3 regions of the Staphylococcus ureilyticus genome follow, and region 3 is predicted to be linked to each of the others. Evidence: riboswitches for the same ligand, from Rfam matches in the RefSeq annotation. Region 3 holds a riboswitch; each other region holds the start of a gene.
The links. A riboswitch is a leader RNA that binds a small molecule or an ion and turns the genes downstream of it on or off. The one in region 3 is predicted to bind S-adenosylmethionine.

Region 1: it holds a riboswitch for S-adenosylmethionine, as region 3 does, so the genes downstream of both, metK (methionine adenosyltransferase) here and MUA21_RS11185 (aminotransferase class I/II-fold pyridoxal phosphate-dependent enzyme) in region 3, are expected to answer to the same signal.
Region 2: it holds a riboswitch for S-adenosylmethionine, as region 3 does, so the genes downstream of both, MUA21_RS03015 (methionine ABC transporter ATP-binding protein) here and MUA21_RS11185 (aminotransferase class I/II-fold pyridoxal phosphate-dependent enzyme) in region 3, are expected to answer to the same signal.

The regions. Positions count from the first base shown of each region.
Region 1 is NZ_CP094825.1:1,567,630-1,575,120, forward strand. It holds gene crcB (fluoride efflux transporter CrcB) at 31-396, shown strand; gene MUA21_RS07655 (fluoride efflux transporter FluC) at 393-749, shown strand; gene MUA21_RS07660 (aldo/keto reductase) at 827-1,663, opposite strand; gene MUA21_RS07665 (nuclease-related domain-containing protein) at 2,114-3,022, opposite strand; gene metK (methionine adenosyltransferase) at 3,119-4,315, opposite strand; SAM riboswitch class I at 4,427-4,539, opposite strand; gene pckA (phosphoenolpyruvate carboxykinase (ATP)) at 4,696-6,285, shown strand; gene MUA21_RS07680 (alpha/beta hydrolase family protein) at 6,312-7,115, opposite strand; gene ytkD (RNA deprotection pyrophosphohydrolase) at 7,072-7,491, opposite strand, start outside.
Region 2 is NZ_CP094825.1:609,353-616,843, reverse strand. It holds gene MUA21_RS03025 (MetQ/NlpA family ABC transporter substrate-binding protein) at 66-881, opposite strand; gene MUA21_RS03020 (methionine ABC transporter permease) at 900-1,595, opposite strand; gene MUA21_RS03015 (methionine ABC transporter ATP-binding protein) at 1,588-2,613, opposite strand; SAM riboswitch class I at 2,695-2,800, opposite strand; gene MUA21_RS03010 (thioredoxin family protein) at 2,854-3,153, opposite strand; gene MUA21_RS03005 (toprim domain-containing protein) at 3,150-3,542, opposite strand; gene gcvH (glycine cleavage system protein GcvH) at 3,791-4,171, opposite strand; gene MUA21_RS02995 (arsenate reductase family protein) at 4,351-4,704, opposite strand; gene MUA21_RS02990 (thioredoxin family protein) at 4,848-5,168, shown strand; gene MUA21_RS02985 (nitroreductase family protein) at 5,290-5,835, opposite strand; gene aroD (type I 3-dehydroquinate dehydratase) at 5,902-6,621, opposite strand; gene MUA21_RS02975 (organic hydroperoxide resistance protein) at 6,796-7,221, shown strand.
Region 3 is NZ_CP094825.1:2,256,692-2,264,182, forward strand. It holds gene MUA21_RS11170 (heavy metal translocating P-type ATPase) at 1-1,991, shown strand, start outside; gene copZ (copper chaperone CopZ) at 2,048-2,254, shown strand; gene MUA21_RS11180 (D-lactate dehydrogenase) at 2,323-3,321, opposite strand; gene MUA21_RS11185 (aminotransferase class I/II-fold pyridoxal phosphate-dependent enzyme) at 3,336-4,499, opposite strand; SAM riboswitch class I at 4,562-4,674, opposite strand; gene MUA21_RS11190 (transglycosylase family protein) at 4,797-5,510, opposite strand; gene MUA21_RS11195 (PTS sugar transporter subunit IIC) at 6,023-7,066, opposite strand; gene MUA21_RS11200 (6-pyruvoyl trahydropterin synthase family protein) at 7,382-7,491, opposite strand, start outside.

The DNA.
Region 1 (7,491 bases), 690 kb from region 3:
GTTTATTTTTTTTGAAAGGAAGATATCATAGTGCAATATTTATATATTTTTGTTGGCGGTGCCATTGGCGCATTCATTCGCTATTTATTATCTGTTTTTAATAGTACTGAAGGATTTCCAACTGGCACATTTTTCGCGAATATCATAGGTGCATTTTTAATGGGCTTATTAGGGTCTTTAGCGATACAGTATTTTAGAAACAATCCACTACTCAAAAAAGGTATAACTACTGGATTACTTGGTGCACTGACTACTTTTTCAACGTTTCAATTCGAACTTGTTGGATTATTACAACAACAAGCATATGTAATGTTAGTAACCTATGCTTTACTCAGCTATATCATAGGTATATTGGTTTGTTATATTGGAGTTAGAATGGGGGCGCGTTTATCATGACTCAGTTTTTTTTAGTTATGTTAGGTGGCGGAATAGGCGCAGTTATTCGTGCATTTGTTACTAATTTCTTTAACAATAGAATTAATAGTACTTACCCGATTGCAACACTTGTCGTAAATATTTTAGGTAGTTTTTTGATTGGTCTATGCATGGGACTGACTTTAAACGTTACTTGGATTAACACATTTTTAATTGTTGGAATTCTTGGTGGACTAACTACTTTTTCAACTTTATCATCTGAATTAGTTCAAATGTTAACACCAAACAAACAGATATTTCATTTTATTATTTATTCAATTTTACAATATGTAGTAGCGTTCATTTCATGTTTATTAGGATATTTTATGATTTAACTTACATAAAAAAAAAACCCGTAAATATAGTTTTAATCTACTATATTTACGGTCTTATTCAAAATGCAATTACTCTATTAGTGTCCACTATACTCTGATGGATTAGGACCAATTCTTTTATCTTCGTTTAAACTGTCTAAACGTTCAATGTGTTCTTTAGTTAATTCAAAATCAAATACATTTAAATTTTCTTCAATTCTAGATGGTGTGACAGATTTAGGTATCACTACAACTCCATGTTCAATATTCCATCTGATTATAACTTGTGCTGGTGTTTTATTTATTTCTGATGCTACTGACTTAACTGTATCATCTTCCAAAATTTGTGCATTCATTAATGGTGACCAGGATTCTACGTGTATATTTTGAACTTCAAGATATCTTCTCAATTCTGACTGTGTGAGATAAGGATGAAATTCAACTTGGTTAATTACAGGTTTAATTGAAACTTGAGCAAGTAATGCTTCTAAATGTTCTGCATTAAAGTTACTAACCCCAATATTCTTAACTCTATCATTTTTATACAAATCTTCCATACCTTGCCAAGTATCTATCATCAATGCTTCATCTAAGCCTGGCCAATGCATTAAATATAAATCTAAATAGTCTAATCCTAGCTTACTTAAACTAGTCTCATAAGCTTCTGCTACATTGCTGCGACCATAATCATCAAGCCATAATTTGGATGTAACAAAAAGATCACTTCTATCTAATCCTGTGGATGCTAATCCTTCTGCAATGCCTTGTCCAACCATTTCCTCATTATCATATATCATTGCAGTATCAATATGTCTATACCCATTTTCAATTGCATGTTTTACTGCATCCTTACATTGATCATTATTTTCAACTCGGAAAGTACCTAAGCCTATGATTGGCATTTCATTACCATTATAAAATGTTACAAATTCCAAATTTAAACTCCCCTTTACTATTAAACTATCTATAATAATAATCAAATTTATCAAACAATTAAATTAAAATGCCTAAATTTTAAATAATTTGTCTAAATAAATTACTTATATACTTAGATATAGACTTTTAACAAATAGCTATAGTCATAACCTTCTAAAAAATTCGATTCTTTTCCTAAACCAAAAACAGATTTCTTAAGTTATTTTAATCCCATTGTTAAATGATATATACATATATTGGTATTATATAGAATTAGAATAACATTAATAAATAGCAATTTAGATACATATATTTTGATAGGCAAATCAAACCAGATAATTTATATTAAAGTTTGCTCGTAGAAAAGTAAGTTCACACTTATAAAATACAAGTAAAAAAGCCCATAAATAAATTTTCGAAAAAATTCATTTATGAGCTATTATAACAAGATTTATATTCTTGATACTTAATTAGTTAAATGTTTCAATTTCATCCATCACACGTTGTAAATCTTCAACATTGTACTGGATACGACCATGAAAAACAAACTTATTAAAGTATTCATCAAGTTGTTCTGGTCCAACTAGCACTTTAGAATTAGTACTTTGTGCATAATTTGAAATTGTCACAGCACCTTCATCTTTAGGATTAAAATAAAGAATTGATGTCGGTGTGAATTTCAAGTTTAATTCTGTTTGTAATTCACCAGCTAGTTTTTCAATTTCATTTAAATAATTCGTATAATTTACAAATGATAAAGAATCTTTGTCATCATTTTGGTCCATAACTAAGGTTTGTGCCGTTTGTTTGTCAAGGTTTAACGTTTCAAACACTTGCTCCATCATCGGTTGTTCTTTGAATTGGTTATCATTAATGCCATTAAATACATGACCTTTTAACAACTGTGAATCTATGAGATAGAGTCCAGTACGTGTGAGTACTAAATGACTTATACGGCGTATATCACTAAAGTTATTTTTCGGTAAGAAAATATTTGCCATGATATGCATATCTTCTGGACGAATACGTTTTTCATTAACTAAGCGTTCACGAATACCAATTAATCTCATATCCGTTACATACTCACTTTTATTTTTAGAGAAAAGTTTTAATGCATCTATTTCTTGCTCTTTTGCATTTACTGTAGCTTCATAGTCCTCTTTTTGTTTAGTAACTTGCTTTTTATTTTCAATTCTTTCTTTTTCTAACTCTTCATCATGTTCATCGCTAAGTTTTTGTTCTCTTGTTTTGTATTGCTCCTCAATGGTCTGCTGTGCTTTTTTCTTACTTTTCAAAGCAACTAAAAATAAGATCAAACAAATAACTGCTACGACAATTGCCACGATTAGTCCAATTTCCATCGGGCCAAATGAATTCATAACAACAACGCTCCTTTATGTGTTCAGTAACTTAATTATAATAGATATGAGTTCATCATTCGATAGTAAAGTTTAAAAAAATTAATTACGTCATGCTTATATTTCTACGCTATCTTTTAATAAATTTACTTTATCTAATTTTTCCCAAGGTAACAGTATATCTGTTCTTCCAAAGTGTCCATATGCTGCCGTTTGTTTATATATTGGATGTTTTAAATCTAACATTTTAATAATGCCTGCTGGTCTTAAATCAAAGTGAGTTCTAACTGCTTCTACTAGTTCTGTTTCACATACTTTTCCTGTTCCAAAAGTATCTATTGCAATCGATACTGGTTCAGCCACTCCAATGGCATATGCGAGTTGAACTTCACATTTATCCGCTAAATCAGCTGCTACAATATTTTTGGCTACATAACGCGCAGCATAAGTAGCTGAACGATCTACTTTTGTAGGATCTTTACCGCTAAAGCAACCTCCTCCATGACGTGCATAACCACCGTATGTATCTACGATAATTTTACGGCCTGTTAAACCAACATCACCCTGAGGCCCGCCAATTACAAATCGTCCAGTTGGATTAATATAGAATCTTGTATTATCGTCAATTAATCCTTCCGGTACTGTTGGGTATATGACATGTTCTTTGATGTCAGCTTGAATTTGTTCTAAAGTAATGTCTTCCATATGTTGAGCTGAAACGACAATTGTATCTATACGATGTGGTTTATCTAGTTCATCATATTCCACCGTTACTTGAACTTTTCCATCTGGGCGCAAGTATTTTAAAATACTATCTTTTCGCACATCTGATAATCGTTTAGCTAATTGATGAGATAAAAATATTGGTAACGGCATATAAGTATCCGTTTCGTTTGTCGCATAACCAAACATTAAACCTTGGTCACCTGCACCAGTTGCTTCAATTTCTTCTTCTGATAAATTATCACGATATTCTAATGCATTATCGACGCCTTGTGCGATATCAGGCGATTGCTCGTCAATAGCTGTTAATATTGCCATCGTTTGACTATCGTAACCATATTTAGCACGTGTATACCCGATGTTTTTAATTGTTTCTCTTACAACTTTAGGGATATCTACATATGTAGCTGTAGAAATTTCTCCTGAAATTAATGCCATACCCGTAGTCACGGTAGTTTCACAAGCAACCCGCGCATGAGGATCATCTTTCAATATTTCGTCTAAAATTGCATCAGACACTTGGTCAGCGATTTTATCTGGGTGCCCTTCTGTAACCGATTCTGAAGTAAATAATCTTCTATTATAAGTCATAAATTAACTTGCTCCTTTGTCTTTGATTACGAAAATTCTCTTTTATTGAGCTCATTAAAAAAAGCCTTCTTCACTATATGAATAGAGAGAAGGCCCTTATACGTCCATTCGCTCTTATCGTTCAGACGCTATTTGTCCGCAAACGGTTTGGCACCTTTCTTCGTTGTAAGAAGAGGTTGCTGGGCTTCATTGGGTCCATGTCCCTCCGCCACTCAGGATAAGAGAATCCGTTAATCACTATAGTACCGAAACTAAGTACTAATGTCAATTTGATATTTATTTAAATTACTTTAAAAATGGTGTGGACTAATCAATCATATGTGTTATACTCTGTAATTGTAAAGGCTTACATTAATTTAATAGCGTTGGAGGGATATAGTATGGCGGTAGATACATACACTTACACAAAAAAAGTTCAAAACATTTTGGACAAGAAGTCTTCATTATTTCAACAATCTACAACACAGTTGTATAAGAAAATTCTTAATAATAATGAAGGAGAACTAACCGAACTAGGTGCAATTAACGCTAAAACGGGTAAATACACTGGTCGTTCACCGAAAGATAAGTTTATTGTTAATGAACCATCATACAGAGATGATATTGATTGGGGAAATATCAATCAACCTATTGAAGAAGACACATTTTTAAAATTATATGATAAAGTATTAAATTATTTAAATGAAAAAGATGAATTATATGTATTTAAAGGCTATGCAGGTAGCGATAAAGATTCACAACTCAAACTAACGGTTGTCAACGAATTGGCTTGGCATAATCTCTTCGCACAAAATATGTTTATTCGTCCTGAAACAAAAGAAGAAGCAGAAGAAATTAAATCTGACTTTACGATTGTATCAGCACCCTATTTTAAAGCTGATCCAAATATAGATGGTACAAATTCAGAAACATTTATTATTACTTCATTTAAACATAAGGTCATTTTAATCGGCGGTACTGAATACGCTGGTGAGATGAAAAAAGGTATTTTCTCCGTAATGAACTACTTACTGCCTAAAGATAATATAATGAGTATGCACTGCTCCGCAAACGTTGGTGAAAAAGGTGATGTAGCTCTATTTTTTGGACTTTCTGGTACAGGAAAAACAACACTTTCAGCAGATTCAACTCGAAAATTAATCGGTGATGATGAACACGGTTGGAATGAAAATGGTATCTTTAATATCGAAGGTGGATGTTACGCAAAAGCAATCAACCTTTCTTACAAAAAAGAACCTCAAATATATGAAGCAATTAAATACGGTACAATTTTAGAAAATGTTGTTGTAGATGAAGAAGGCGATGTCGACTTTGATGACAACTATTACACTGAAAATACAAGAGCCGCTTATCCAATCAACCATATAGAAAATATCGTTACACCTTCCAAAGCAGCACATCCAAATACGATTATTTTCCTTACTGCTGATGCTTTTGGCGTTTTACCTCCTATCTCAAAACTTAGCAAAGATCAAGCGATGTATCACTTTTTAAGTGGATTCACAGCTAAACTTGCAGGAACAGAAAGAGGTATTACTGAACCAGAGCCATCTTTCTCAACATGTTTCGGCTCACCTTTCTTACCTTTACATGCTAAAGTTTATGCAGATTTACTAGGCGACTTAATTGATAAACATGATGTGGATGTTTATTTAGTGAATACCGGTTGGACTGGTGGTAAATATGGTACAGGACGCCGTATTAGTTTAAGTTATACGAGACAAATGGTTAATCAAGCAATCACTGGACAACTAAGAGATACAGAATATATTCAAGATGATATGTTTGGATTAAATATACCAGTGGAAGTTGAAGACGTACCTCAAACACTACTAAATCCAATAAATGCTTGGAGTAAGCCAGAGGCATATAGAGAACAAGCTCAAGATTTAATCGACAGATTTAAACATAATTTCGAAAAATTTGGTGATGAAGTTTCAGATTTAGCACAAAATGGTGGCTTTAAATAAATACTTAATAAAGCACATGGACTACATTATAATTGTGGCCCATGTGCTTTATTAGTAATTTTTTTATTTTTTTCTACTTTATCCATCCATTGTTTAACTGTATATAACGCTGTTTTCATTGCAAATGGCCTTGGTACATGATCTTCATCCATTTGATAAAATGTTTGATAAGTCGAGCCAATATGTTTCAATTGTGTTTCCAAATAATAGGCTTGGTGAATCCCAACTTGTTTATCTTTACCACCATGTACAATAAGTATAGGTGGACTGTCGGCGTGTATATTAGCAATCGCATCCCTTTGCTTATATGCTGTTGCTTGTTTCTTTGGATGTCCGATCATCCTTCTCAACATACCTCTTAAATCTATTCTTTCTTCATACATGAGGTGAATATCAGACACACCACCCCAAATAATAAAACTTGTAACTGGTAAATCTTGAAATGTAAGCAGCCCTTGTAATCCACCTCTGGAAAATCCTATCATATGAATATATGCATCAGGGTACATTGCATTTAATATTCGAACAGCCACGGTTACATCATTTAAATCCCTACCATAAAATTCATCCTTACCTTCACTACCATTGTTACCTCTATAATAAGGCCCAAATACAAGTGTTTGATTATCTGAAAATTGCATTAAACGACCGGCTCTTACTTTACCAACTTGTCCTTTACCACCTCTCAAATATATAACTATTCTTTTTACACTTTTATGTGGTTGCATTAATAAACCTCTAACATTAATCTCATCCACTTCATAAGTGACTTCATCAAAAATATGGTCAGGTACTTCTATCGGCATTCTTTTTCTGTGAATAAAATCCAAGCTCGATCACTCTCTCTAAACATTTTAAAATTGCAGCATCTTTCAATAAATAACTTTTATATGCTTCTGAAATATCTGAGATACTATTGAAAATTAATGGCCCATCAGTTTCTAAATAATCATTTTTCGTTTGTAATCGATCTACTTTAACCATGAAAACATCTTTTGTAAAAGGTGTGCCATTTTGACGATTAACACAATATTGAGCAATATAATGTCTATCTTTAAAATTAATAAGCGCTCCTGTTTCTTCAAACAATTCCCTATCACACGCTTGTACACTTGATTCCCCTGCTTCTCTTTTGCCACCAGGAAATTCTATACCTCTTATTTTATGTTTGGTAAAAAGCAATTGTCCTTGATATATTGGAATAAC
Region 2 (7,491 bases), 1.0 Mb from region 3:
ATTAAAACCAAACAAAAAGAATCCTAAAACCATTGCGGTTAAAGGATTCTTTGCATAATATAACATTATTTTGCTGGTACTACGGCTCCGTCATATTTTTTATTGATGTAATCTTTAATTTCTTTAGACTGTAATACATCCATCAACGCTTTAATTTTTTTGTCGTCTTTATGGCCTTCTTTTACACCAATCAAGTTAGCATATGGATTATCTTTTGCTTTTTCTAAAACAATTGAATCATTTTTAGGACTTAATTTTTGATCAATTGCGAAGTTTGAATTGATGATTACTGCGTCAGCATCTTCTTTTTGATAAATCTTAGGTAAGTATTCTGCCGATTGTTTATTATTAAATTTGATATCTTTTTTATTTTCTACGATGTCATCAAATTTAGCATCTTCAGTTTTAACACCTTTTTTAATTTTAATTAATCCAGCGTCAGAGAAGAATTTTAAGAAACGTCCTTCTTCTGCAGGGTTGTTTGAAACATAAACAGTAGCACCTTTTGGTAATTCTTTTAAACTTTTATATTTCTTTGAGTAAACAGCCATAGGTTCTAAATGTACATTTCCTGCTGACTCAATTTTATAGTTTTTGTCTTTCTTTTCAGTATTTAGATAAGGCGTATGTTGAAAGAAGTTTGCATCTAACTCACCTTTATCTAATAATTTGTTAGGTGTTGTATAATCGTTAATCGTTTTAATTTTTAAGTCATAACCTTTATCTTTTAGAATTGGTTTTGCTTTTTCTAATATTTCAGCATGTGGTGCCGGAGAAGCGCCAACTGTAATTGTCTTATCTTTACCTCCGCCGCCATTACCACAAGCAGCTAATACTAATGCTAAAGCGATGATTGAAGCTAAACTAAATAATTTTTTCATATAATTGTCCCCTTTAACTTAACGTTTATCTATTTTATTAGTAACTTGATCTCCAATAAATTGGATGATAAAAACAATAATTAAGATTAAAATTGTAGAAACGAATATGACATCGTTTTGGTTTCGTGTGAAGCCAGTTAGGTATGCTAAGTTACCCAGACCTCCAGCTCCAATCACACCAGCTACTGCAGTAGATCCTACTAATGCTATTGCTGTTACAGTTATTCCAGATATTAATGCTGGCATAGCTTCAGGTAACAACACTTTCTTAACTACTGTCCATGTTGTAGCTCCCATTGACCAAGCCGCTTCTATAACACCCTTGTCTATTTCTTTAAAAGCAATTTCCACTAATCTGGCGTAGAATGGTGCTGCACTGATAATTAGTGCAGGTAAAGCACCTGTTGGACCACTAATTGTTCCAAGTACTAAACTCGTAAATGGTATAAGTAGTAAAATTAAAATAATGAATGGTATTGCTCTGAATAAATTCACAATAAACGATACGACACTGTAAAACACTCTAGCTACTGGTGATTGGCTTTTAGCAGATAAGAATAAAAGCACACCAAGTATCAAACCAAAAATAAAAGCAAATATTGTAGAAATCAATGTCATATAAATTGTTTCATATGTAGCTAACCAAACTTCATCCCAACTTACATTAGGCATTGTTAGCATTTCCTGTAGAATCTCGCCGAATGAACTACCCATGCTTTAACACCTCCACAGAAACATGTTGTGCTGCTAAATCATTTTTGAACTTTTCGAATTTTTCAGAATTCACATCTAATAAATGTAATACTAAAAATCCTAGAGCACCATCCTTAGTATGCTTAATATTTGCTTCAAGAATATTAACATCTATATTATGTGTCTTTGTTATGTATGATACCAATGGTTCAGTTGTATTATTTCCTGTAAAATTCAATCGTACGATATAAGCAGTTTCATCTAATTCGATTAATTCAGAAATAGACTCATCAAACTCATCATTTAAGTCCTCTTTCACAAAGCGTTTTGTTACTTCATGCTGTGGATTTTCGAAAACATTTGACACTTGTCCTTGTTCAATGACGCGACCATTTTCCATTACTGCCACTTCATCACAAATACGTCTTATGACCTGCATTTCATGTGTGATAATAACTATTGTTAAATTTCTTTCTTCTTTAATTTTTAACAATAATTCTAGTATTTCATCCGTTGTTTGCGGATCTAACGCACTTGTAGCTTCATCGCAAAGTAAAACATTAGGTTCATTTGCTAACGCACGGGCAATACCTACACGTTGCTTTTGTCCACCCGATAACTCTGATGGATAAGCGTTTTCTCTACCCTTTAGTCCTACCAATTCCACCAGTTCAATCGCTCTTTTTTTGGCTTCATTGCGTGATACACCAGCAATTTCTAATGGAAAAGTAATATTATTTAAAACATTACGTGACCACAATAGATTAAAATGTTGAAAAATCATGCTCACTTTTTGACGTTTTTTTCTCAATTCTGATTTTGATAATTTCCCAATCGTATCTCCATCAATGATGACATCTCCTGAAGTTGGTTGTTCAAGATTATTTAAAAGTCTTATCAAAGTACTTTTACCTGCACCTGAAAAACCAACCACACCAAAAATCGAGCCTGATTGAATACTTAAATCAACATGATCTACTGCTAACACATCGTGTTTTTTCGTCTTGTATCTCTTAACGATTTGATTTAATTCAATCATTGTCGTTTCCTCCTTGTATTGCTCATTCAATTAAAAAATGCTTTCTCTTTTCACTGAAGAATAGAGAAAGCAATGTCGCTTCTCTCATCTTCTAAAGTTTATCTACTTTATGTGAATTGGCACCATTTCTATTACAGACGGTTGCCGGGCTTCATAGGGCACATCCCTCCACCTCTCGTGATAAGAGTACATTATTTAATTATCCATAATCCTACCATTGTACTAAAGATTCGTCAATAATTATTTTAAATTTTCTAACAAATAAGGCACTGATTGAAATGCATAAATTCTTTTTTGTTCTTCACCTTTAGACATAAGCATAAGTATCGGTACCGATTGTATCTCATGTTGTTGACTAAAATCAGGATGAAAATTTAAATCTATTTTAGTAATTGGTAATTTTAAAATTTCATTCGCAATATCTAACATGCGTTCTGACACTTTACATGTGCCACAAGTTGGCGTATAACCAAAAATTAGATATTTCTCTTTATCTACGTGTTCGAAAACATTAACACGCGTTTCATTCTTTACATTCATGTTAATAAACTGACCCTTTCAGCAATATAATCTAATTTGGCTTTTGCTACTTTTTCTTCATCTTTCACTATAAAACCATGTTTTGCTAACACTTTTGACAAATAGGCTTTAGGGCATCTCGCTACTTCACCATATTGTTTCTCTATGCGAATATGTTTACTTTCACTTAAATATTTTTTGAACCATTTACGTATCTTTTCACCTTCATCATCTGCATCCGCAAGCACATAAACTTGCTTGTCGTATAACGATTCTATCATCTCATCTAACTTATCAATTCCCATAGTACCGTTTGTACAAATGATTTCAATCGGTTGGTCAATCACCTGCTTCACCCGTTTCTTGTCTGTTTTACCTTCGACAATTATAACTTGGTTTAATATCGCCATGACAGTCACCTCTAAATGTGATAGTAAATTCAATTTTATATTTAGTTCTACACCATACATTATCAACATAAACATTTATTATAGTTTCTTATTAAAATCTTATAATTGAACCATTCATTTGTCACCATTGAACTTTTTAATGTTTTTGATACTTCAAAATCAATTAATATATTCAAGTGAAATTTAATCTTTTGTTATAGAAAAATAAAAACTCCATGATATATCGTATCGTGGAGTTTGATTTCATATTATTCACCGATCATTTCAGAATATTGGTCAGCTGACATTAACTCGTCTAATTGACTTTCATCGCTTAACTCAACTTTAACCATCCATGCTTTTTCGTATGGTGATTCATTAACGAATTCTGGACTATCTTCTAGTTCATCATTTGTTTCTACAACTTTTCCTGAAACAGGTGCATAAAGTTCTGAAACTGTTTTCACTGATTCAACACTGCCAAAAGATTCACCTTCATCAATATCGTCATCAGTTTCAGGCAATTCAACGAATACGATATCACCTAATTCACTTTGCGCATACTCAGTGATACCAATTGTTACTGTATTTCCTTCAATTTTTACCCATTCATGTTCTTTAGAATATTTTAATTCGCTTGGTACTGCCACGAGAATCCCCTCCTAAATGTTTTTACATATTCATGATGCCATATGAAAGGCTTACAATCAACTATTTAATTGATTTTACAATACTTCTCATGTTTTACAATTCATCGCACAAAACTTTTCTGAAGTATATAACATTTTTTTCAAAAGTTGTTAAAAATGAATTGCAAAAGCATGTGTGTTTACAACCAAGTTTCCTTGTATTGTTCCTCTTTAAAACCTACCGTTACTTTATCCCCTAATACTGCGAGTGGTCGTTTTACTAACATACCATTTGAGGATAATAAATCTAGTTTTTCTTCGTCAGAAAGGTCTTTCAATTTATCTTTAAGGCCTAGTTCACGATATTTTGCACCATGTGTATTAAATAGTTTATTGATATCTATACCTGTAGTATTTATGATTTCTTTAAACTCATTTTTAGTTGGTGTATGTTGCACAATATCGATGGGTTCAAAACTTACCCCGTATTCTTGTAAAAATTTAGCTGCTTTTTTACAAGTTGTACAATTAGGATATTGGTAAAATTTTATCATTTTTCAGAACCTCCTATGCTTAGTTAACACTAATATAACAAACTTATAACAAAAACGCTCTAATTATTAAGCTGATTTTTTTATTTACTGCAATTTGTCAGTTATAATGTCAATACTAATATCTTTTATAAAGGAGTCTAATTATGGAATCTATTAATACTAATGATCAATTTAAAAGCACAATACAAAGCGACGCACCAGTCATCGTTAAATTTGAAGCAGGATGGTGCCCAGATTGTAAAGCTATGGACATGTGGATTGACCCAATTGTAGAAAAATACAACAATTATAATTGGTATACTGTAAACCGCGATGAATTAGAAGATGCAGCGGCTGAAAATGACGTTATGGGTATTCCAAGTTTATTAGTTTTTAAAAATGGGGAGAAATTAGCACATTTACATTCAGCAAATGCAAAATCTCCTGAACAAGTTGAATCATTCTTAGCTGAAACATTTGAGTAATTTTTGCTTTAATTCTTTCATTTTAACTTTTAAACAATCAAAATTTTAAAATAGACATTATTAGGAGTGGGACTGAAATCTTTTTATTAAAAGATTTCAGTCCCACTCCCTTTTTTCATAATTAGAACTTATCAATGATTTGATTGTGTTGGCGTTCTCTGTGTGGCATTCTTTCTAAATCTTCCAAATCTGTTAAATATAATAACCCTACTAAACGCTCATCATCTTTCACACCAAATATTTTACGTATTTCAGGATTAAATATATAAGCCGGAGACTTCCAACATGTACCAATACCTGCTTCAAAAAGTAATAACATGAGATTTTGCGCAAATGCACCAAATGCCATATTATTCTCTAAACTTTCTTTTTGTCTTGGATCTTCTTTAACGATTAAAGCAAGCATACCACCTAAATTAGTAGCAACTTTATAGTGATCTTCCTGTTTTTTTCTTAGATTAGGAAAAGCAATTTCAGTTAATTGCTTACTCATATCTCCCAATCTATCTTTTGCGATATGAACCACTCTCCAAGGTGCTCTCAAACCGTGATTCGGTGCATCTGTAGCACGCTGTATCGCTTCATATAAAGCATCGTCATCTATATTCATATCTCTTCTAAAGACCTTTATACTTCTTCGTTGAGCTATTGCATCTTGTAGTTCCATCTAATATCGCCCTTTCACTATTGATAACTATTTTCAATTATAAGACAGGACGATAAGATTTTCAAACTACTGATATAACTTTAATTGCGCGCTTAAAGTTTCAACTTGAATCTGTCCAGGTGCTTTAGGATTATCTAAACAACCATATGATACTGCGCCTCCAAATAAACCTTGTGCAGTTCTCGAAATGGTGCCTAATTTCGACATTGCAATGCCAATGACTTGTTGCGGAACTGTATCTACTGTTGCTGATAATGCATATAATAAATTTAAAACATCTTCTTTACTTAAAGGCATGACCGCGACTTTTAAGTAATCTGGATTCATTTGATGCATTTTAAAATATAAATGTTTTAGCTGTGTGAGTGCTGGTGTTTTTTGAAAATCATGATAAGACAATATAACTTCAATATTATTTTTGTGTGCTTGGTCAATCAAGTTCAATATATATTGAGATTGTTGGTTAATTTCAAATTCTACATCAATCATATCTACGTGATCTATTTTAATTATTCTTTCAAGTAATTTAATGTACGAATCAAACGTCAAATCACCTTTACCCCCTTGTGATTGTGTCCGATACGTAACTAAAAGTTTTTTATTTAAATTTAATTCATATAATTTATCAATGACATTAGCTATATCATTTATCTCTGGTGTTGCCCAATGATCAACTCTCAATTCTATTATATCGATAGAAGTTTGATATTTTACTAATTCATGTAAAAAAGTTTGTGAAATTTTATTTTCTGGCTCTATCGTTACCGCAATTTTTACTTCAGACATTTTAAAAACTTCCTTTTCAATCAACATTAAAATTATTGTATAACAATCTTAAGAACTTACACAATCTTTAAAGCGTACATTTAAACAAATAACAAAAATCCATTCACCTTTTATATGATTTAAATTTAATTTTAAGGGTATTGTTGTTATATAAGTAATTTAGGAGGTAATATAATGGCAGTAAATTATGAAACAAAAGCAACGAATACAGGTGGTCGTAACGGTCACGTGCAAACAGATGATAAAGCAATTGATGTAGCAGTCATTCCTCCAGCACAAGCTGATGCTGAAAAAGGTACTAATCCTGAACAATTATTTGCAGCAGGTTATGCATCATGCTTTAATGGTGCATTTGATTTAATTCTTAAACAAAACAAAGTCAGAGGCGCTGAACCTGAAGTCACTTTAACAGTACGTTTAGAAGATGACCCAGATGCAGAAAGCCCTAAATTAAGTGTTTCAATAGATGCAAAAGTTAAAAATGTTTTATCACAAGAAGATGCTGAAAAATATCTACAAGATGCACACGAATTTTGCCCATATTCAAAAGCGACACGCGGTAATATTGACGTAGATTTAAATGTACAAGTAGTAGAATAGTAACAATAAAAGCCCCCAAAATTCGATTAGAATTTTGGGGGCTTTTATTGTTAAATTAGTACTGCTTATGCTTATGTCGTGATGTCTTTTGATCATTTCCTCTTTTTTTAATTGTCTTCATCTTTATAATTAATCCATATGTAAATCATTAATATGGCAAAAGAAATCAAGATAAGCAAAATTAGCGAAACTATAATAGTCATTAAAGATTCCACTTATCGTGCCTCCGCTCATAATATATCACTCACCATATTATACCATAACCATCCT
Region 3 (7,491 bases):
ACATCGGCTATGATGCAAAAACCAAAGCAGCTCCTTCAGAAAAGAATTCACGCAAAGCTCAAGAATTAAAAGGGAAACGAAACAAATTAATCATTTCAGCCATCCTTTCTTTACCTTTATTATTGACGATGTTTGTCCATTTATTTGGACTACCATTACCGAGTTTCTTAATGAATCCCTGGTTTCAATTCATATTAGCTACACCTGTTCAATTTATAATTGGTTGGCAATTTTATGTAGGCGCTTATAAAAATCTACGAAATGGCTCAGCCAATATGGACGTATTAGTTGCTTTAGGTACGAGCGCAGCATTCTTTTACAGTATTTATGAAATGATAAAGTGGTTGAGCAATACAAATGATACACCTCATTTGTATTTTGAAACGAGTGCCGTATTAATAACACTTATCTTATTTGGTAAATATTTAGAAAGCCGTGCCAAAACACAAACTACCAATGCTTTAAGTGAATTGTTAAGCTTACAAGCCAAAGAAGCACGTATAATCAGAAATGGTAAAACACAGATGGTGCCACTCAGTGAAGTTGTTGTGGGAGATTATATACAAGTAAAACCAGGAGAAAAAATACCAGTTGATGGTCAAATAATTAAAGGTATGACTGCGATAGATGAATCTATGTTAACCGGTGAATCTATCCCTGTTGAAAAAACATTAAACCATAATGTGATAGGATCAACAATGAATAAAAACGGTACGATTACAATAGAAGCAACAAAAGTAGGAAAAGACACTGCTTTATCTTCTATTATTAAAGTAGTTGAAGACGCTCAAGGTTCAAAAGCGCCTATACAACGTTTAGCTGATACGATTTCTGGTTACTTTGTTCCTATTGTCGTAGGCATTGCTATACTCACATTTATCATTTGGATTGCTTTTGTTCAAACGGGCCAATTTGAACCTGCGCTTGTAGCAGCAATCGCTGTATTAGTGATCGCTTGCCCATGTGCATTGGGCCTCGCAACACCCACTTCAATTATGGTGAGTACTGGTAAGGCTGCTGAAAATGGTATTTTATTTAAAGGCGGCGAGCACATAGAACGTACGCACCAAGTCGATACAGTTGTTCTAGATAAAACAGGAACAATCACAAACGGTAAACCAATTGTGACTGATTTTGAGGGTAATAATGAAACCCTACAACTATTAGCTAGCGCAGAAAAAGATTCTGAACACCCATTAGCTGAAGCAATCGTCAATTATGCAAATGAAAAAAACATCGACTTATTAGAAACATCTGCTTTTGAAGCCGTACCTGGACACGGTATTCAAGCAATGATTCATAACCAAGACGTATTTGTTGGCACACGTAAATTCATGAAAGATGCGCATATAGATGTTTCAATGTATGAAGATAATTTAGTTAAATATGAATACGAAGGTAAAACGGCTATGCTCATTGCTATTAATCAAACACTGCAAGGTGTGATTGCAGTCGCTGATACAGTCAAAGACTCTGCCGAGGAAGCAATACAACAACTACACGAATTAGGTATTTCCGTAACAATGCTTACAGGAGATAATGCACGAACAGCACAAGCGATTGCTAAACAAGTAGGTATAGACGCTGTAATTTCAGAAGTATTACCAGAAGAAAAAGCTTCAAAAATCGCTGAACTACAAGATAATAATAAAATTGTTGCTATGGTTGGAGATGGCGTTAATGACGCACCAGCATTAGTTCAAGCCGATATTGGTATTGCTATTGGTACAGGTACAGAAGTAGCAATAGAAGCAGCGGATGTCACTATTTTAGGCGGAGAATTATTATTAATTCCTAAAGCAATCAAAGCTAGTAATTCAACGATAAGCAATATCAGACAAAACTTATTTTGGGCGTTCGGCTATAACGTTGCCGGTATCCCTATTGCCGCTTTAGGTTTACTTGCACCATGGGTAGCTGGCGCAGCTATGGCATTAAGCTCCGTAAGTGTAGTAACCAATTCGCTTAGATTAAAACGAATGAAATTATAACTCAATTTTGTAATAATACTAATAATAAATATCCTTAATTTAAGGAGGTGATTCTTATGGCAACAGAAACAATTAAAGTTGATGGCATGAGCTGCGATCATTGTAAGCATGCAGTAGAATCTGCGCTGACGAATCTAAATGGCGTATCAACAGCTGATGTAAACCTTGAGGCTGGTAATGTTGAAGTCAATTTTGACGACAATAAAGTTACAATGACAAGCATGAAAGATGCTATCGAAGATCAAGGCTATGATGCTAAATAACCTGTACATTTATAAAATAAGGGCTGAGACGAAATCAAACGTCTTAGCCCTGTTTTTATATTACCTATTTAATTAACGCGAAGTTTACTATCCCCTGTATATATTACCTCTAATGTTGCATCTAGCGCATCCACAATAAGATTTTTCACAGCTGCATCTGTATAAAAAGCAATATGTGGAGATAGAATGACATCTTGTCGCTCTATCAATTCAACTAATACTGCATCATCCAATTGTGTATTGCGTTGATCACTTGGGAATAAGCCTTTCTCACCTTCATAAGTGTCTAATGCTGCTCCTTTTAATTTCCCACTATTCAATGCATCTATAAGCGCTTTTGTATCAACAATCGTACCGCGCGCACAATTAATAAACACGGCACCAGTTTTCATTTCTGTAAATACTGTCTCATTAAACAAATATGTATTATCCTTTGTCGCTGGGATATGTACAGTGACAATATCCGCGTCTTTAATTGCTTCACTCATGCTTTCCTGATATGTCAAATACGCTTCGCATGAAATTTGAGGTTCAATATCATATGCTATTACTTCTGAACCAAAGCCTTCTGCAAAAATTTTACCAACAATGGAACCAATACGACCTGTACCAATAACTGCAACTTTTAAATCTTTTATAGAACGTGACAAAATACTTGGTTGCCATCTAAAATCATATGTTGCAGTTTTATTTTGTATATCATTAAAATTTCTAATTAAATTTAATGCTTGGGATACGGTATATTCAGCGATTGAATTTGGAGAATATGAAGGTACGTTGGTTATAACTAGTTCATATTGCTTAGCTAACTCAAGATTGTAACTATCAAATCCAGCACTTCTCTGAGCAATTTGCTTAATGCCATAATCATGTAATTTTTTATATACTGTTTCATCTAATTCAATTTGTTGTGACAATGACACCCCATCAAAACCTTTGACACGATCTACCGTTTCCAAAGATAAAATGTCACTATCTAAATCTACTAAAACCTGATTTTTTTCTGACCATTCATTAATAAAAGGGATATCTTCTTCTCTGACACCAAAAAGTTTAATGCTTTTCATTAATCGTTTCACTCCTAATCTGCTTCATATAAATGTTTTAATGATTGAATGCGTTCTGCGGCTTCCATTAAGCTATCATCATCCACTGCTAATGAAATACGTACATAGTGCCGCCCATGTTCACCAAATGGAACACCTGGTGCAACCAAAATGGATTTTTCTTTTAATAAATACGTTTCAAATGTTTCACCATCATAATGTTTAGGGGTTTTCAACCATAAAAATATGCCACCATTCATCGGTTCAAAAGGGATTCCCACTGCATTCAATTTAGCAGTGAACTTATCTCTACGAACTTTAAATATTTCATTTTGACTCAAGAGGAAATCATCATAGTGATTTAAAGCAAAGGTAGCCGCATCTTGCAGTGCACCAAACATACCAGCGTGCGTATGTGTTTGATATTTTTTCAATGCTTGTATCATATCTTTGTTTCCTACAGCAAAACCAACTCTAAAACCTGACATATTATATCCTTTTGATAAAGAGAAAACTTCTATTGCTAAGTTTTTAGCACCCTTTGATTGTAAAATACTTGGATTTTTATAATCAAAACCAAATGCACTGTAGGCAAAATCATGAACAATTTTAGTTTTTGTGCCTTGAAATTGTTTAATTGCTTTATCAAACACATCTTTTGTAGCAACTGAACCTGTAGGATTATTTGGATAAGTTAGATAAACTAAGCGCGTATTCAATAAGACATCTTTATCTATCGTATGCCATTGTGGCAAATAATAAGGTGGCTTTAACACAAGTGGTTGTGGCTTAGCATCTGCCAATAATACACCTGCTAAATAATCTGTATAACCTGGATCAGGAAGCAGCACATTTTCCCCTGGATTAACGATGCATGTAGGCAAAGCGACTAAGCCGTTTTTCGTACCATATAAGATACAAACTTCTTCATCCTTATCTAATTCAACCTCATATTGTCTTTTATAAAAATCCACGATTGCTTGCTTAAATGTTTCTTTCCCATGAAAAGCGACATATTTTTGATTTTCTGGTTTATAGATGGCTTCTGCGTAACAATCAAGAATACCTTTAGGCGTTGCACCATCAGGTATACCTACTGCCATATTAATCAATGGCAAAGGACCAGGCTCTATTTTACGCCCCATCGTTTTGCCAAAGTAACTATCCGGAATTTGTGATAATCGATCTGATATTCCCATTAAAAGTCCTCCTTAAAATAAAAAACTATATGCCCCTTAAGTGACATATAGCTCTCACATGACACTTATCTATCAAGTATTTTACTTGTTGAATGTAGCACAGTACTTATGATAATAGATAAGTCTGTTGCTGAAGTTTCAACGGGTCAAGTCCCTCCACTTCTCTGGATAAGTTACTTTATAATTAAATTAATATTAATTTTATCAGAATATTCTAACATGTCAATATAAAAAAAGAGTGACTCGCTTGAGTCACTCTTTATCTATATAGTTATCACATTAATTTTTGATTGAATCTTACCAACCAACCCAAGCGCCAGAACCTTGTGATTTATAAACTCCAACTGCTGTATCAATTTGGTCTTGAACAGACATACCCGAATGTTCGCCATGGCCTAATAGTTGGAATAATCCGTATGCTCCAGATGAAGCATTAACAGCATTTGCATTACCACCGCTTTCGCGTTGAATAACACCTTTCCATTGCGCAGCTGACACACCAGTACGCGATGCCATTTGATTAGCAATTGCATCAATACTTGACGTATTTGTAGTCACTGATGTAGATTTTGCACTTGTTTGTGCTGTTCTAACATTTGTAGTTGCTGAAGCTTTTGGTGCTTCTACTGCTGCTGGAGCAGTGTATGATTGTTGTGAACGTACTTCACTTGCAGATTTTTCATTTGTATTAACACTAACTTCTGAACTTACATCTTGTGTAGTGTTAGATGTTGAAGCTTGTGCACCAACTGCATGGTATTCCCATGACCATGTATTACCGTCTGATGTAAAAGTAAACTCGTTACCATCTAGTACAAAATTATAGTTATACGCACCAGCGTGTAATGGTTTTTGATTTAATTCAGCTGAATCATTTAATGCTAATTCTGCTAAATGTGCTTTGTCGATGTTTTGTTCTGAAGCGTGAGCTTGATTGTTGTCAGATGCTGCTGCATATCCTGTTACGCCTAATGCTACTGCTAATGATGAAGCTAAAATTGATTTTTTCATAATAAAATAAATCCTCCAAATTTAATTTCTAATAAAATATATTTTCGATAACTTTTTTGTCGTATTTGCTAAAATTCTTTAAATTTTATGTTTTGTTTTTTGACCATAGTTAATATACCACATATTTTTATCAAACATATTACACTTACATAACAAAACTTTACAAAAATTATTCTGATTTGTAACATTGCAATCTTTTGTAATCATTTTATACAACGTTCTCAAATAATTATTATTGCTCATACGATTTATGGATACTGGCATAAAAAAGTATTTTTACTTGAATCACTTCATTTTTTATATTGTCTGAAAAATTACAAACAACCGTTTTGTTACATAACTGTAATAATATATTTCGATATCTTTTTTATATATTGGGGCCAAACTTGCAAATTTTTTTGTACAAAATTAAAAAAGGCCTTTGATTTGAGGCCTTTTTTAATCTTTTCTCTTACATTTTAACTATACGTATTTTCAATATATTACATTAATCAAGCATATATCTGCTTATTTTATGCTAAAAATTTAAATACTTCCTTATTATATAATTTCAAAACTTTCATATAGAACATATGGATTAAGAAACCTATCATAAACGGAACGACAAAAAAAGCGATAAATACATATAATAGATTAAGTAGTAACGGCGCTTCCATATGTCTAAATGCACTGATTGGCCCAACGAGTCCAATGATACCAAAACCTGCAGATTCTTTGGTACCTGCAATACCTAGCAATGCACCAAAAAAACCAGTGATTAGCGCATTGGTAAAGATAGGTAATAAAATGATAGGATGTCGAACCATATTAGGAATCATCATTTTTACACCACCTAAAAATATTGTGATAGGTACACCTGATCGATTTATTTTCATCGTACCTGCAACGAGAACTCCTTCACATGCTACGATACCTAATGAGGCTGAACCTGCTGCTAAACCACTAATACCAATAGCTAATGCTGTAGCCACTGTAGAAATTGGTGAAATGATGATGAAACTAAAGACAAGTGCAATAAGCATTGACATGATGATAGGTTGTAATTCTGTAAATGTATTAACTAAGTTACCGATACCAGTCGTAATTAATTGTATGTATGGTAATAACGTCAAACCAATCAAACCTGAAATTACACCAACGATGGTTGGTAAAATAATCAATGTGAGACTACCAAAACGTTCACCAATTACCAATATAAAAAATACTGCAATTGCTGCTGTAATCATTGTATTAATTAAGTCTCCTACTCCAGCAAGTACCCATACGCCATCTTTAAATTGCGCAACACCACTGCCAACAAAAGCTGAACTAGCAACTACAGCGGTCGCTAAAGGCGTTAAACTAAAGCGCATTGCAATCAAAGCACCTACCAATAGTGGAACTGTAAATTGAATACCTAAAACAACCTGTAGTAAAGATTCAAAAATGGCATGTTTCGGCGCTAAAAGCTTAAACACCTCACCTAAAATAGCATTAGGTATGAGCCCAGCAACAATTGCAATTGCTACTCCAGATAATACATTATTAATAAATTGTTTCGGACTTACTTTGATCATTGTGTGCCTCCTATGTTGTGATAAATAAAATATACCATATTATCGCAATTTTCAGAATATTTATTTATGTAAAATTTTCCATTTCAAATTAAAAATGTAGTTAAGTATATTCTCAAAATTTTCCAACTCTACAGTATGCTTACAAATCACAAAAATTGCACACAAAATACGGACAGACATTCATACCTATTGCATGAACTTGTCTATCCGTATACTTTGGTTGCTATTCAAAACGATATTAAACCTTGTTGTCGCTAAAATTTATCATACTCTAGTACATGCGTATTATTGATGAAACCGTGTTATTAACATACCTTATTTTTCGTCCATGAATTCACGCGTCAATACTAAACCTTGTGTTGCATTCTCAAAAAATTCTAGCTTTTGTAGTGTATTTTGCTCTGGCAAGTGTTGCTCAAATTGTT